3 regions of the Fusobacterium sp. genome follow, and region 3 is predicted to be linked to each of the others. Evidence: riboswitches for the same ligand, from Rfam matches in the RefSeq annotation. Region 3 holds a riboswitch; each other region holds the start of a gene.
What was found. A riboswitch is a leader RNA that binds a small molecule or an ion and turns the genes downstream of it on or off. The one in region 3 is predicted to bind thiamine pyrophosphate.

Region 1 (5,515 bases), on a different contig from region 3:
ATCCTGGATTGAGTTTTATCATACTTCTATTCTCCTTATATTTTTATCAATAGTTGTTTCATAGATAAAATCTGAATACCTGAATACAAGATTTTTGTCATGGGATACCATCACAACAGTAATATTTTCTTCTATTGCCTTCCTTTTAAGAAATTCCATTATCTCTATACTTGTTTTATTATCCTGTCCATAAGTAGGCTCATCACAAAGAATTATCCTTTGCCCAGCTCCCAGCATTGAAAGAACTGCAAGTTTTCTCTGCTGTCCCTGACTAAGAGAAAAAGGTGAAAAATTTCTATATTTATAAAGTTCAAATTCTTTCAGCAAATTTTCTGATTTTTCTAAAAGCAGTTTTTCATCTTCCTTAGGATATCTATTTCTCATAGTAAACATTATTTCTTCTATAACTTTATATGTTATAAACTGATTTTGAGGATTTTGAAAAACTATTCCTACATTATTTATGAATACTTTATCTTTAATTTTTTTAATATCTGTTCCAAATATCTTTATATTTCCATGTGATATCTTATATATCCCTGCTATAGCTTTTAAAAGAGAAGTTTTACCAGCTCCGCTTTTTCCTATTATAGAGGTTATGCTTCCCTCTTTTATCTTAATATTAATATCTTCCAACAGAGATTCCTTTTCATAAACCATTTTTAATCCTTCTATCTCTATTGAATCTCCTCGCTCTTTAAACTTCTCACATTTTTCCAGATAATTCTTTTTATATTCTTCTTCATCTATTATATCAACAAGATATTTATCAATATTTTTATCAACAAAACTACACCCTTTTCCTAAATGGAGAAGAGTGTAATCTATATCTTTCCAAAGAGATATTCTGTGATCTACAGCTATTATAGTCCCTTCTTTTTCTTTATTTATATTTTTCAGTATATTTACAATTTCCTGACTGCTTTCATAATCCACATTGGCAAAAGGTTCATCAAGTACTATAATTTTTGGTTTTACTGCTAATATACATGCCAGAGAAAGTTTTTGTTTTTCTCCTCCTGAAAGTGAAGATATTTTTCTGTATTTTAGATATTCTATTCCAGTTTCTTTTAATACTCCTTCTACAATTTCATTCATCTTTTCTACAGAAAAAGAAATATTCTCCAGACAGAATATTATTTCATCTTTTACTATATCCATACAAAACTGAGTATCAGCATTTTGGAACATCATCATAATATATTCAGCTCTTTTCTCAAGAGGATATTCAGATATCTCTTTTCCAAAAAGTTTTACTTCTCCCTTAGAAAGTATTCCTTTACTGCTTGGATAAAGTCCTGCAATAACATTGGCAAGAGTACTTTTTCCACAGCCTGAAAAGCCTGTTATTAAATATATTTCCCCTCTATCAAAAGAGTATGTGAAGCTATCTATTACATTTTCTTTTGATGTTTCTCTATACTTAAAAACAATATCCTGACATCTTAAAACTTCTTCCATAGATTAATCTTCCATTTCAGGATCATTATTCTGTCCAAGAACATAACCACTCAATGCTCCTGTTCCTGCCAGCTTATCAGCAGTTATTTTACAGATTATACCTGAAAATACCACTGAGCTGATAAGTCTTACTATAAACATGCATACTAACATTATTGGAGAATATTTTACAAACCCTCCTCTTATGAATCCCCATATAAAACTTGCTACACAAGCTGCTGCTGCTGCAAGACACATATTCATCATAGTAAAATTCTTATATTTATTCTTTGCAAATACAAGTTCTGGTCCCATTCCCTGAATTATTCCAGAAAGAATTACTATTGGTCCAAACATATTTCCCATGATAACCTCTATAAGGGCAGAAAGCACTTCTGAAACTACTGCTACCCCTGATCTCTGCACGATATATGGTACAAAAGTAGATGCCATGAACCATACTCCAAAAAGGATCTCATATGCAAAAGGAGCTAATCCAAAAGATGCAAGTATTGTTGCAAGAAAATTAGCAAAATATACAGCTCCCAAATATATAAATGAAAATATTACAGAAAAAATTGATACCATTATTACATCTTTTAATTTCCAATTAAACATTTTTCCTCCTGATATCCTAATCTTTTGTTGGGCTATTCACTGAAATAGTAACCTGTAAAATATAATGTGACAGATTTGCCTCTCCATATTGAAATATTTCTTCCAATACATCAAATACACTATGTACATCTCCCTCTAAAACAGACACATAATGAGAGCTTTTAGTAAAAACTCCTCTATCTTTTGCTGTCATTACTGCTTTGGCTATATGTTCCATGTAGTCTTCTTCCCCCATAGGATAAAAAGAAATCTTGCTCACTACATTAAATTTTTTATCTTTGATATTTTTTTCATTTACCTTTTCATCATCTACTTCCATAAATGAATCTGCATCTGTGTCACCAGGACATCCTTTGGAAAAAGTAGCCTCAAGAGCCATATGCACATCTTCTTTATGAGCATTAACAAATAAACCTTTTACAACATCAAATACATGAGTACTTTTTCCTCTGACACATGTACTTAATTTATCTGTTTGTTTCCAAACTTTTGAAATATCTGTTTTTTCAAGTCCTCCAAGAATTATATCTACAAACTTATCTGTCATTGGATAAAGAGAAAATCTACATCCAGACACTCCTTTACTTGCTCCACCTATACACCATAAACAATCTTTCAATCCCATTAAAAAAACCTCCTTTTATATCTGCAAAAGGAGGTTTGGTTATTTAATAAAAAATATACACATTACTCCTTTCGCCGGTATTATCCGAATCAAGTTATGTGGGTTCAGGATTTTCCTATCTCAGCTTTTTAAGCACCCCAGTAATTCAACAAAATTATAATATCACTATTCTTTATGAATGTCTAGTATTTCTTAAAAAATATGACTTTAAAATGAAAATTTTATTTATATAAATCATATCCCCAATCTCTCTTTTATGCTATGATATCTTTATACAGGTAACATAGGAGGGGAAAATGGAAAATATTAAACTTATCATCACTATTCAATGCGAAATAGCTAAAAGAAGATGCAGTGGTTTTCACTGCATGAATTCATTTTTTACCAGAACTGGCCTTTTTAAAGATTACCCCAAAAGTGAAGAACTTAGATTTCTCACTTTTCAATGTGGGGGATGTCATGGAAAAGGTATCAACAGTCTCTTAGGAAATGTAAATAAACTGATTGCTCAAGAAAAACTTATCACTAAAAATGAAGTTGCTGTACATTTTGCTTCATGTGTAACTTTTGATAATCATCATTCTGATAGATGCCCATTTATCAATGCTATGAAGAAAATAGTAAATAAAATGGGATATATTAATATTGTTGAAGGAAGCTATCTTTCAAAAACAGCTACAAGAAGGAGAGAAGAGGGAGTATACAAAGATTATGCTGCCTTAAATAAATAAATAAAAAATAAAGTCCCAGTAGTTAGACAGTTTCATCTGTTTTAATTACTGGGATTTTATAACTATATTTTCATTATTAAAACACTAAAAAACTGTTTAAAAATTCCTCTAAATTTCATGTTGATTTATATTCATTCTTTTAAATCAAACAATATCAAAATAACAAAACCAAAGTTATCAAACCTGTATTTACAGATTTATTAATTCTATCGTAATGCAAAATGAGGGCTTTCAAAAATTGGTTTCATTTGGCATAAACAGAAAGGATGCCCATCAGGATCAAACATAACTCTCCAGTCATCAGAGAATTGTTCAGATGCAATTGTTGCTCCACACTGAACTGCATATTGAACTGCTTCCTCTAAATTATTAACAGCAAAATCTAAATGTGCCATTTGCTGTTGAGCCTCAGGTTTTTCTGGCCACACAGGAGGTACATATCCAGGATTATGTTGAAATGTTATCCCAGGATACGCTCCTTGATATGTTTTTGGAGGACATATACAGGCATAATCTTCATCATAAAAAGGTATTTCCCATTTTAGCAAATCAGCATAAAATTTTGCTAATTTATAAGGGTCTATACAGTCCACTGTAAATGAGTACATTTTGATTTTCAGTTCATTATTCATCACATTAAAACCTCCTGAGCATTTTTTATATATTCTTAGTTTTATTATAAGTAAATTTTTTTCTTACTATTTTTCTGCACTCTATACTTACAAGATAATTTTTTTATATTATTGTTTTATCTTATGACAATTTTATTCTAAGGGAGCTTATATCCATATTTTTCAAGTACTGCAAGAGGAAATTCAACTCTCATTGTAAGAAGAGGATCTACTACTTGGCATACTGCCATATCAGAAAGTAACGACATAAGCATTCCTGTTCTCAAATCATTCTGTCCAGAAGCATCTTTCACAAACTCAAACATCTCTTTTGCTGCCATATCTCCTGCTTTATCTAGAGTTTCAGCTGACTGTATAGTCATTACTTTCTCCCCTGAATATAAAAATGGTACTGGTAGTTTTGTATTTTTCAATACACTTACCTTTACAGTTACCTCACCAGCTGTTTCCAATCCACAGATAAATACTTCTCCATCCCCCATAAGAGCATGAATATCTCCCATTGATAGAAGTCCCCCTTCTACATTTACAGGAAGATAAATTATTGAACCTGCTGTTATTTTTTTACAATCCATATTCCCTCCATGCTTTCCAGGTGTAATTGTCAGTATTCCCTCTTCTCCTTCTGGAGCTGTTCCAATTACTCCTATCATAGGTTCAGCCTCTAATTCCAGAACATCATCAAACAGTATCTTATTATCTCGAATAGAATATATCACTGCTTCTCTTTTATCATATTTTTCATAAAAAACTCCACCTGTATTTGAAGAACGCATCACTCCCCAAGGGCGAAGTTTTATATCTCTTATTTCAACTTTTAATATATCTCCTTTTTCAGCTCCATCTACATATAATGCACCTGTCACTGGATTAGACAGTCCATCTTTTCTATCTCCCAAAGGTCTTTCTGAGCTTGTTATACAATTATCATAACAATCTCTTGTTTCAAATACCACTATCTCTCCATCTTTACAGTGAGCTGCTGCTTTATTATCCCATTTAAGTATATCTGTTACATAATCTTTACTTATATATATCATTTTCTTCCCCCTTATTCTTTTTCTTTATTTTAACACTTTGCTGAAAAAATAACTACATATTAAAATTTTAAATCAACCCTCTGGCATAAAGGAAAAATATAGGATATAATATTAAAAAACATTTAATCAATAAGGAGATTTTTATGATAAAAGAAGTATGTGTAGAATCATTCTCAGAAGCTCTTGCAGCTGAAAAAAGAGGAGCTGACAGAATAGAATTATGTGATAATCTTTACCTTGGTGGAACTACTCCATCTTATGGTACTATTAAAATGGCTATTGAAAAGCTTACTATTCCTGCTTTTCCTATAATCAGACCAAGAGGTGGAGATTTTTACTATTCAAAAGAAGAGATAGAAATAATGAAAGAGGATATAAAAATATGTAAATCATTAGAAGCAAAGGGGGTTGTTCTTGGAGTTCTTACCT
Region 2 (5,515 bases), on a different contig from region 3:
ATTATCAATGGTTAAGTGGATTATCGAAAAACATAAAGGTTATACAGAAGTTGAAAGCACTCTTGGTGCTGGAAGTACATTCACTTTATTTTTTCCAATAAAAATATAAAAAAAATTTTAATTTTAATGTTCCTTTCATAATTGAACTATATAATCAAAATATAAATCAAATAGGTGAAAGGAGAAAAATATGAAAAAACTAAATGTGAATATTTTAAAGAAAAATTTAAAACAAGGAAAAAGAGGTATTAAAACTCTAATATTATCTACAGCTGTACTTATGCTGTTGGTTGGAACAGGAGCTTTTGCAGGAGATTCATTACACAAGAAAAGAGCCAGAGAGGCTGAAATAAATCTTATTCAGAAACAGGCTATCAGTAATGGAGTAAAATTAATAAGTCCAGAAGAAGCAAAACAAGTAGCACTTTCAGCAGTTGGAATCAAAGAAAGTGATGTAAAATACTTTAAAATTAAACTGGATCAAGAAGATGACTGCAGACCTGCTTTATATGTTTATGAAGTAGAATTTGTACATGATGGACTGGAATATGAACTTGATATTGATGCAGCAAATAAAAGAATTCTTAAATCTGATGTAGATTCATGGTTTGATTAAAATCAACCTAAAGTTATAAAATTAATCTAAAATTTAATAAAAAAGCTGTCTATCTCTAGTGAACTTATGTTTTCTGCAGTTGATGGCTTTTTTCTTTAACTTCTTCTTCTTTAAATACAAATCAATATATTAATTATGATTATTAAATAATTTTGAAACTTCTTAGTTATCTTAATTTTTCTGATATTTATTTCATATTTATAAATCAATATTTTCTCAATAAAAAAGTTCATGAATTTAGAATCTTTTTTCTAGATATTTCATGAACTTAAAATCTTTTAACATTTTGTAATTATATATTAAATTCTTTTTCAAATCCTTCTATTTCTTCTTTAGTCATAAGCCCTGTAACTAAAGAAAAATATTCAGGAAGAGAAGTTTCTGTTGCCCATTTTAATTCATAATTCAATAATTTACTTGATATACCTCCTATATCAAATCCCATTGATTCCAGAGAATATCTCATCATATCTGGGTGCTGACACTGAATATTATTTTTTCTGGAACAATCATCACATATTTTGCATCCTCCAGCAGAAAGACTCTTGCTTCCTTCATATCTTTTCTCCACTCTTAAAAGCTCCATCATTATCTTATCTTTCATATATTTAAGAGTTTCTGTAGTATAATCATTTATTTTTTCTTTTGTATTTACCTTTTTCAAAGTTTCCTCATCAAAAATAATTTTGACTCCTACAAGATATATATACTTATAATCTTTCAGATAATCTTCCACAACAAAACTATAAGGTGGACATGACCAAGTATTTCCATAATTTCTGCACTCTTTACAAAATTTTTCAAATTTCTCTCTGTCGCAATAATCTTTTTTTAATTCATCCATAGGCATCTTTTTCAGTTTTACCTCTGTTCTATACATTATTTCCTCCAGATTAGAATATTCTATATCCAAAAACTAAAGATAACTGTTTTAATCTATCTGATCCTCTTCTATCTCCATCTATTTTTGTCTCTGAATAAAGCAGCTCTGCTTGGAATGGCATAAAATCTACTCCAAATCCTCCAGCTATATAACCTTTTCCATCAGGACTTGAATTTCTTACACTTTCATTTGTCATAATAACTCTACCTGCTTTTAAAACAATATATGGTTCGAAAAATACTGGAAGAAGATTCCATCTTGCCACAAGATATACTGGAACTGTTCCTATATCAGTTCCCCCTGTTTTTCCATTATATGCTATTCCTGCTCCTAAATCTGCAAGAAGAAAATCCTGAGTTGCTTCAAAGCTAAAAGTTGGTGCATAATTTTCAAAAGATCCACTTTCATGATTATAAGAATTAGTTTCAGTTATTGCTCCTACTCTTAAATATCCATCTACAGCAAAAGCTGACATTGACACAGCAAAAAATATCATCAATAGTATTTTTTTCATAAAATCCTCCTTAAATTCTTTTACTTTTTATTTTTTATATGATATATTAAATTATACATCAAAGGTAAAAAAATATAAAGTAGTTATTTGGCAAACTTTATATTCAAATGTATCTTTACATAATAAAATATTATCATACGGGAGCTGAAAAAGCTGAGAGGAAATTTTATTTCGACCGTTAAACCTGATTTGGATAATGCCAGTGTAGGAAATGTTTTTAAGTTGTCTTATTATCCTTTTCAGACAGCTTTTTTTATTGCTCTCAAAATTTTTAGGAGGATATTATGAAAAAATTTATTTTATCTTTATTTTTATTGTTATCTGTTTCTTCATTTTCAGAAGAAATAGTCATTTATGGACCTAGCTCTGCAAAATGGATAGGAAAAACTTTTGCTCCAATATTTAAAGAAAAAACTGGAGTGGATATTAAGTTTATATCTATTGATGGTCTTGTATCAAGACTGAAACTTGAAGAAAAAAATCCTAAAGCAGATATTGTTATTGGACTGACTTCTTTAAGCACTGAAATAGCCAAAAAGGAAAACCTTATTATTCCTTATATTCCTAAAAATATTTCCAATATAAAGAACAGTAATTTTATAATGGATAAAGAAGGATATACAACTCCTTTTGATTATGGACTTCTTGCTGTCAATTATGATACAAAAAAAATCCCTGTTCCTCCAAAAAATCTGTCAGAACTTGGTAAATTAGAGAAACAGCTTTTAGTTGAAAATCCAGCTACCTCTTCTACTGGTGAAGAAGCTCTTTTATGGAGCATAGCCTTATATGGAGAAAACTGGAAAGATTTCTGGAATGTTTTAAAACCTGCTGTATATACTGCTGAACCTGGTTGGAGCGAAGCATTTGCTAAATTTACTGCTGGAGAAGCTCCTATGATGATTGGATATGCTACAAGCAATCTTTTCTTTTCACAAGATGAAGAACAAAGCAGATTCAGTAGTTTCCTTTTAGATGATGGAACTTTTATGTATTTAGAAGGTGCATCTTTAGTAAAGAAAAAAGAAACAAAAGAAGGGGCTAAAAAATTCATGGAATATATCCTCAGTGAAGATTTTCAAAATCTGGTTCCTAAAAAAAATTATATGTTTCCAATTATTGACATTTCCCTTACTGAAGAATTCAAATTTGTTCCTGTTGCTGAAAAAACTGTAAAACTCAGTGATGAACAGGTAAAAGACCTCGTTAATAACCTTGATAAATATAAATCAGAGTTAATAGAAATTTTAAAAAAATAATCTGAATTCCCTCTTGAATTTTTCTAAAAAGTGTGATATTATAATCAAGATATAGAAAAATATAAGGAGGACATAGATACATGAAGATATTTAATGATAAATTGAATATACCAATTTCTATCTTAGGAATCATTTATTTTATTTTTCTATTTTTAAATATTTTAAAAAACATTTTTATTATAGGGAATGGAAGCCACATCATTTTGTGATTTTCATTCCTTTTTTTATATTATTGATATTTCATGGGAGGGTAATATGAAAGATTTTATATCAATAAAAGATTTGACAAAAGAAGAAGTTTTAGAAGTTTTAAATTTAGCTCTTGAGTTATCTGAAAATCCAGAACCTGAGCTGATATCTGGAAAAATAGTAGGAAGCCTTTTCTTTGAACCATCTACTAGAACAAGATTATCTTTCACTTCTGCTGCATACAGAATTGGTGGAAAAGTTCTAGGTTTTGACTCTCCAGATGCTACTTCAGTTAAAAAAGGAGAATCTTTAAGAGATACAGTAAAAATAGTAGAAGCCTATTCTGATATCATTGTTATGAGACACAATATAGAAGGAGGTCCTAAATTTGCTGCTGAAGTTTCTAAAAATCCTGTAATTAATGGGGGAGATGGTTCTAATGAACATCCAAGTCAGACACTCTTAGACCTTTTCACAATAAAAAAAGAACTAGGTAAGATAGAAGGTGTAAAAATAGCTTTTGTTGGAGACCTAAAATATGGCAGAACTGTTCATTCTCTTACTAAAGCCCTTGAAATGTTTGATGCAGAATTTTATTTTGTAGCACCAGCTTCTATCCAGATACCTGAATATATCACAAAGGAACTTGATGAGAAAGGAATGAAATATCATATCTGCTCTGAATATGAACCTATTCTTTCTGAAATAGATGTTTTGTATATGACAAGAATTCAGAAAGAAAGATTTGAAGATATTGAGGAATTTAATAAAGTCAGTGGAGTATACAAAATATCAAAAGAAACAATAGTTGGAAAATGTCAGAATCATATGATAGTTATGCATCCTCTCCCTAGAGTTGATGAAATAAATGTGGATTTAGATGATACAAAACATGCTCTGTATTTTAAACAAGCTGCAAATGGAGTACCAGTAAGAGAAGCTATGTATGCTCTTGCACTAGGAATAAAAAAATCCTCTGCTCCTGTTAAAGAAAATAAAAATGTAGAAGAAAATGATAAAGTTGTATGTTCTAACCATAAATGTGTAACTCATTTTGAAGAGACACCAAATAAGGTAGTAGTAAAGGATTATGGGAAATTCTGCTACTATTGTGGTAAGGAAATAAAATAATTTAATACATATAGTTTGTAGGAGGAGAAATGTTTTTAGAAGATTGTCTAATTTTAGAAAATAAAAATATTGCAGGACAAAATTATCTTATGAGATTAAAAGCTGAAAAAAGCATACCAGTATCAAAAGCTGGACAGTTTTTTATGATTCAATGTAAAAATAAGCTTCACATATTGAGAAGACCAATAAGTCTGCACTATGTAGATAAAAATAAAATGGAACTTGAGTTTTACTATGAAACAAAAGGTGGAGGAACAAAAGAGTTCTCTGAAATGAAAGCTGGAGAAACTATAAATATTCAAGGTCCACTTGGACATGGATTTTCCACTGATATGACAGGTAAAAAACTTTTAGTAGTTGGTGGTGGAATGGGAATGGCTCCTATGAAACTTCTGGTAGAAATATTAAAGAAAAACAATGAAGTTACTTTTATAGCTGGAGGTAGAAACGCTCAAGCTGTTGAAATTCTTTCTAATTTCAACTTTGATAATGCAGACCTTCATGTAACTACTGATGATGGTTCAGCTGGTACTGAGGGAACTGTTATAGTTAAAATGGAAGAACTAATGAACAGCAAGAAATTCGATATGGTTTTCACTTGCGGTCCTCATAAAATGATGGAGGCAGTAGCAAAAACTTCATCAAAATATAATACAGAATGTGAAATATCTTTAGAAGAAAGAATGGCTTGTGGAGTAAAAGCTTGTGTAGGATGTTCTATCAAAACTAAAGAAGGAATGAAAAAAGTATGTTATGATGGTCCTGTTTTCAAATCTGAAACTATTGTAGAACTTGAACCTATTGAAAGAACAGAAACTTGTTGTGGTAATTAATATTTGACTTGGAGGAAAAAATGAATAGACTGCAGACTAAATTTTTAGGTGTGGATTTTAAGAATCCTATTGTTACATCATCTGGATGCT
Region 3 (5,515 bases):
ATCTTACTTCATCATATGTCTCCTGATATACTGTAAGTCCATCTAATCCATCTTCTGCTAAATATTTATAGTCCTCTTCATCTAGAGGCATCACTTCTATCGAAACAGAGGAAAAATATTTTTTTAATATATCTATTCCACCTTTAAGATATTCTTTATCTACTAACCCCTTTGCCTCTCCTGTAAGAAGAAGTATATTTCCTATTCCTGTTTTAGCTATTTCCTGTGCTTCATGTTCTATTTCTTCAAATTTCATATGTCTTCTTTTTATAAGGTTTTTTTTTGAAAACCCACAGTAAATACAGTTACTTGTACAGTAATTAGAAACATATATAGGAAGATACAGCCCTATTACATTTCCAAAATGCTGCCTTGTAAGTTTTGCAGCTTTTACTGCCATTTCTTCCAGATGGTTTTGTGCTTTAGGGGAAAGAAGGTTTAAATAATCATATACTCCCAGTTTATCTTTTCCTATACTTTCCCTTATATCTTCATCTGTAACACTAGAAAAATAATTTTCAAAATCAAAATCTTTCCATTTTACAAGTTCATCATAATAGCTCACTTATTTGTCACCTCTGAAAAGAAATCCAGTCAAAGGTGATGAAGCACTGGCATATTTCTTTTCTTCAGCAATTTTTGCAAGAAAAGCTTCTCTTCCAGCTTCTACTGCTAATGAAAAAGCTCTTCCCATTTTCACTGGATCCTGAGCTGTAGCTATTGCTGTATTTACAAGAACAGCATCACATCCCATTTCCATAGCTATTGCAGCATCAGATGGTCTTCCTATTCCAGCGTCTACTATAATAGGAACTCTGTTAGTCTCCAGCATCATTTCAATAAGAGGCTTAGTAACTATTCCTCTATTTGAACCAATGGGAGAACCTAGAGGCATAACTGCTGCTGCTCCTGCATCTTCCATTCTTTTAGCAGCTATGAGGTCAGGCATCATATATGGAAGTACAGTAAATCCTTCATCAGCTAATATTTTTGTAGCCTTTATTGTTTCTGAATTATCTGGCATAAGATATTGTGAATCATTAATTATTTCTATCTTAATAAAATCTCCACATCCAGCTTCTCTTGCAATTCTCGCTATTTTTACTGCTTCTTCTGCTGTCCTTGCTCCTGATGTATTAGGCAACAGTGTTATGTGTTTAGGTATATAATTTAAAATATTTTCTTTAGGATTTTGAAAATTTATTCTTCTCAATGCCATTGTTATTATTTGTGATCCACTGGCTTCCATCATAGGAGCTACTAAATTTTTATCAGAAAATTTTCCTGTTCCTGTAAGAAGTCTGCTTCTAAATTCATGTCCTTTTAATATAAATTTATCCATTTTACCTTCCTTTTCTATTCAATATATGTAAATAAAAATAAGATTAAATTTTAAAACTTCAGAAAGATTTATATAATTAATTAAACAAAACATAAAATTGATTTATAACATCTTTCTACAAATTAATAATAAGATATCTCTGATTAACAGAACTACTATATTACAATCTAGTCATTTATTCTTTTATCTTTTATAAATAAAATTAAAACAAATCTTTCTATTAAAAAGTTCTAAAATTATACTTCTGATTATAATTCACACAAGTTTTTTAAAATATAAATCTCTTATTCATATTCAATATTAAAATTCTCTAAAAATATTATTGCAGCTATTTTAATAATTACCCTCCAGATACAAAAGAAAGTACTTCTATTTCTGCATTTTCAAATATCTCACTTTCTTCCCATCTATCTTTTTTCACTATTTCATCATTTACAAGAACAACTGCTCCACTGAGCTCTATTGACCATTCTTCCTCTAGCTTTTTAAGAAGTTTCTGAACTGTAAAGTTTTTTTCTATTGAATAACTTTTTCCATTTAAAATTATATCCATATTCTTCCTTTCTATTCCTAATCCAGAATCTCATTACATCTTTTCATTGGACATAAATCTCCACACATAGTGCATACCTCTTCTTCTATTGGAGCAGAGGATGCTCTGTATGCTTCTGCTTTTTCAGGGTCTATACACTCGCTGAACATTCCTTTCCAGTTAAGTTCTCCTCTGAATTTACTCATTCTATGATCCCATTCAATAGCACCTTTTAATCCTTTTGCTATATCGGCAGCATGACCTGCAATTCTTGATGCCATTATTCCCTCTTTCATATCTTCAAGAGTAGGCAGTCTTAAATGTTCTGCTGGTGTTACATAACAAAGAAAGTCTGCTCCTGAAGATGCTGCAATAGCTCCACCAATGGCAGCTGTAATATGATCATATCCAGGAGCAATATCTGTAACTAAAGGTCCTAATACATAAAAAGGTGCATTGTGGCATAGCTTTTTCTCAATCTGCATATTTGTTACTATCTCGTGCATAGGTACATGCCCTGGTCCTTCTATCATTACCTGCACATCTTTTGCCCAAGCTCTTTTTGTAAGTTCCCCAAGTATAAGCAATTCCTGTATCTGAGGTGCATCTGTGGAATCATGAATACTTCCAGGTCTGAGTCCATCTCCCAGACTAAGTGTAACATCATATTTTCTGCAGATATCAAGAAGTCTGTCATAATGCTCAAAGAAAGGATTTTCTTTATCATTCAGCATCATCCATTGAAAAAGTATAGAACCTCCCCTGCTTACAATTTTAGTCAATCTTTTATTATTTTTTAATCTATCTACACAGGTTCTGTTTAATCCAGCATGAATAGTAAGAAAATCTATTCCATCTTCACAATGTTCTTCTACCACTCTAAATAATTCTTCAATAGACATATCCTTTATATTTTTTCCTAATTTTGCAACTGCATCATACATTGGAACTGTTCCAAGCATAACTGATGATTTATCTACAAGCTCTCTTCTGAATTTTTTAGTATCTCCAAAAGTACTTAAGTCCATTATTGCATCAGCACCATATTCAATAGCTTTCTGTACCTTTACCATTTCTCCGCAATAATCACAGCAGTCTTCTGATACTCCAAGATTTACATTAACTTTAGTTTTTATTCCTTCTCCTACTGCTCTTGGATAAAGATTTTTATGGTTAATATTGGCTGGTATTACAACTCTACCTTGAGCCATCTTCTCCATAAGTTCCTCTTTTGTCAGATTTTCATCTCTTGCTACTATCTCCATCTCTTTTGTGAAAATACCTTTTTTTGCTGCTTCCATTTGTGTAGAATACATACTTTTCCTCCTGTTATTTTTATTCCTGAGCTATAGAGCAGAAAATAAAAAATGCCCTATACCGAAGGGTACAGAGCAATTATTTTTCTCTTTCTGCCAGATAAATTACAATAAGGCTGAAAAATAAACTTGCTTCCCTCCGCTGGTACTATCCAGATCAGGTTCCAAGGGTCAGGTTTTATCCTTCTCAGCTTTTCAGCTCCCCTAGCAGTTTAATTATTATATTCTTTTTTACGATTATATTCCCTAAAGACAGTTTTGTCAAATCTTTTATTTTTTTCCTACACACTATTGAAAATTCTTTAAGTAAAATGTTCTTTTCTATTTAAAGTTTCCTTCTTTTCTATTATATTCTTCCAGTCCTTTTTTAACTACACCAGATAATCCAATAAGTGCGATTATATTAGGCAGTACCATAAGTCCGTTGAACATATCAGCAAGTTCCCATACTAGTTCCACTTTTAAAAGACAGCCTAGAAATATGAAAACTAAAACCACATATGAATATATGTCCACACTTTTCTTACTGGAAAAAAGATATCTGATATTTGCTTCACCGAAGAAATACCAGCCTATAATAGTAGAAAAAGCAAAGAAAAGAAGAGCAACAGCTACAAATATCGTTCCTAATTGTCCCATTCCTTGTTTAAATGCAAACTGTGTCAATGATATACCTGTCATTTTTCCATCTATTGGCACATTTGACAATATTATAAGAGCAGTTATAGTAAGTATTATAAATGTATCAAAAAATACTCCAAACATTGCAACTATACCTTGATCTACAGGATTCCTGACCTTGGCTATAGCATGGGCATGAGGTGTACTTCCCATTCCTGCTTCATTGGAAAACAATCCTCTTGCAACTCCATATCTTACAGCCTGTTTCACCCCCACTCCTAATAGTCCTCCAGTGGCAGCTCTAGGATTGAATGCTCCTACAAATATCATTTCTATACCGTGGATAGTTCCACTCAAGTTAGAAAGAAGTATATACAGTCCTCCTATTATATATAATACAGCCATAAAAGGAACTACTTTTTCTGTAAAAGAAGCTATTTGCTTAACTCCCCCTTTGAATATAAGTCCTGCTATAACAACTGTTACAGCTCCCATTATTATAGGATTTATTCCAAATGCCTCATTAAATGCTTCTCCTATGGAATTTGCCTGTACCATATTTCCTACAAACCCAAGAGCGATTATTATAGTAATGGAAAAGAATACTGCTAAACCTTTACATTTTAATCCTTTACTGATGTAAAATGCTGGTCCTCCTCTTACCTCTCCATTTATATCCTCTTTGTATATCTGAGCAAGAACAGCTTCAGCAAATATAGTTGCCATTCCAAAAAAAGCTGTAACCCACATCCAGAATATTGCTCCAGGTCCTCCTGCTGCTATAGCAGTAGCTGCCCCAGCCAGATTTCCAGTTCCTACCTGTGCTGCCACAGCAGTAGCCAGTGACTGAAATGAATTCATTCCTTGAGAATCAGCCTTACCCTTTCTTGAGCCTCTATGAAATACCCTTCTAACACTATCCATAAACCTAGTGACCTGAACTCCCTTCAGCATCACTGTAAACATTATTCCTGTTCCACACAGTAAAAAAATCAATAAGTAACTCCAAAGAACATTATTTATGTTCTTCACTATCTGTAATATGCTGTCCATTTTTCCTCCTCTTTCCCTAAGAATTCCAATAGTGTTATAATAAAAGCCCTATATCAGATATAGGACTTCTAAGATTTATTTATGATACATTATTTTCATTTTAATGTCAACATGAAATTTTATTTTCTTTTATTTGAATTAAAAATAGTTCTTTTTTAGTACGATAATCCTATTTTTTTATATATTAATAAAAATTTTTAATTTTAAAATTAGTATTTTAGTATAATATTATATCTGCTTAACTATTAAAAGATTGCCTTTATTTTATCATAATATTTTACTACTTAAATTTTTTATAAATATATTAAAGATTATATTTTAAACAATAAAAAACCAGGTTCCTAATTTTAGAATCTGGTTTTACTTATTTATTTTGAATAAAATTCATATCTGTTTTTTCCACTCTTTTTAGCTTGATACAGAGCTTTATCCGCTTTTAAAAATATATCCTTAAAGCTATCAGAGAACTTTATTTCATAAATTCCAATACTTACTGATATAGGCTTCTCTATATTCAATTCTTTAGAAAGTCTTTTTACTTTTGGAAGAATACCTTTTAATTTTTGAGTTATCCATTCAATTGATGGTATTTGTGGAAGAAATACAGCAAATTCATCTCCACCTAATCTTCCTATAACATCTACAGTACGA

Region 1: it holds a riboswitch for thiamine pyrophosphate, as region 3 does, so the genes downstream of both, E6771_RS05245 (YkoF family thiamine/hydroxymethylpyrimidine-binding protein) here and thiC (phosphomethylpyrimidine synthase ThiC) in region 3, are expected to answer to the same signal.
Region 2: it holds a riboswitch for thiamine pyrophosphate, as region 3 does, so the genes downstream of both, E6771_RS12440 (thiamine ABC transporter substrate-binding protein) here and thiC (phosphomethylpyrimidine synthase ThiC) in region 3, are expected to answer to the same signal.

Annotation. Positions count from the first base shown of each region.
Region 1 covers NZ_JAWDXO010000008.1:54,231-59,745, forward strand. The annotation lists gene E6771_RS05230 (energy-coupling factor transporter transmembrane component T) at 1-22, opposite strand, end outside; gene E6771_RS05235 (ABC transporter ATP-binding protein) at 19-1,461, opposite strand; gene E6771_RS05240 (ECF transporter S component) at 1,465-2,058, opposite strand; gene E6771_RS05245 (YkoF family thiamine/hydroxymethylpyrimidine-binding protein) at 2,075-2,683, opposite strand; TPP riboswitch at 2,733-2,833, opposite strand; gene E6771_RS05250 (CGGC domain-containing protein) at 2,980-3,414, shown strand; gene E6771_RS05255 (VOC family protein) at 3,621-4,046, opposite strand; gene E6771_RS05260 (acetamidase/formamidase family protein) at 4,184-5,086, opposite strand; gene E6771_RS05265 (copper homeostasis protein CutC) at 5,230-5,515, shown strand, end outside.
Region 2 covers NZ_JAWDXO010000033.1:15,618-21,132, forward strand. The annotation lists gene E6771_RS12420 (HAMP domain-containing sensor histidine kinase) at 1-109, shown strand, start outside; gene E6771_RS12425 (PepSY domain-containing protein) at 191-616, shown strand; gene E6771_RS12430 (DUF2284 domain-containing protein) at 909-1,496, opposite strand; gene E6771_RS12435 (hypothetical protein) at 1,510-2,013, opposite strand; TPP riboswitch at 2,141-2,241, shown strand; gene E6771_RS12440 (thiamine ABC transporter substrate-binding protein) at 2,298-3,272, shown strand; gene pyrB (aspartate carbamoyltransferase) at 3,528-4,592, shown strand; gene E6771_RS12450 (dihydroorotate dehydrogenase electron transfer subunit) at 4,622-5,425, shown strand; gene E6771_RS12455 (dihydroorotate dehydrogenase) at 5,446-5,515, shown strand, end outside.
Region 3 covers NZ_JAWDXO010000009.1:17,970-23,484, reverse strand. The annotation lists gene thiH (2-iminoacetate synthase ThiH) at 1-565, opposite strand, end outside; gene E6771_RS05530 (thiazole synthase) at 566-1,342, opposite strand; gene thiS (sulfur carrier protein ThiS) at 1,683-1,895, opposite strand; gene thiC (phosphomethylpyrimidine synthase ThiC) at 1,913-3,190, opposite strand; TPP riboswitch at 3,308-3,406, opposite strand; gene E6771_RS05515 (sodium:alanine symporter family protein) at 3,512-4,864, opposite strand; gene E6771_RS05510 (sensor domain-containing diguanylate cyclase) at 5,233-5,515, opposite strand, start outside.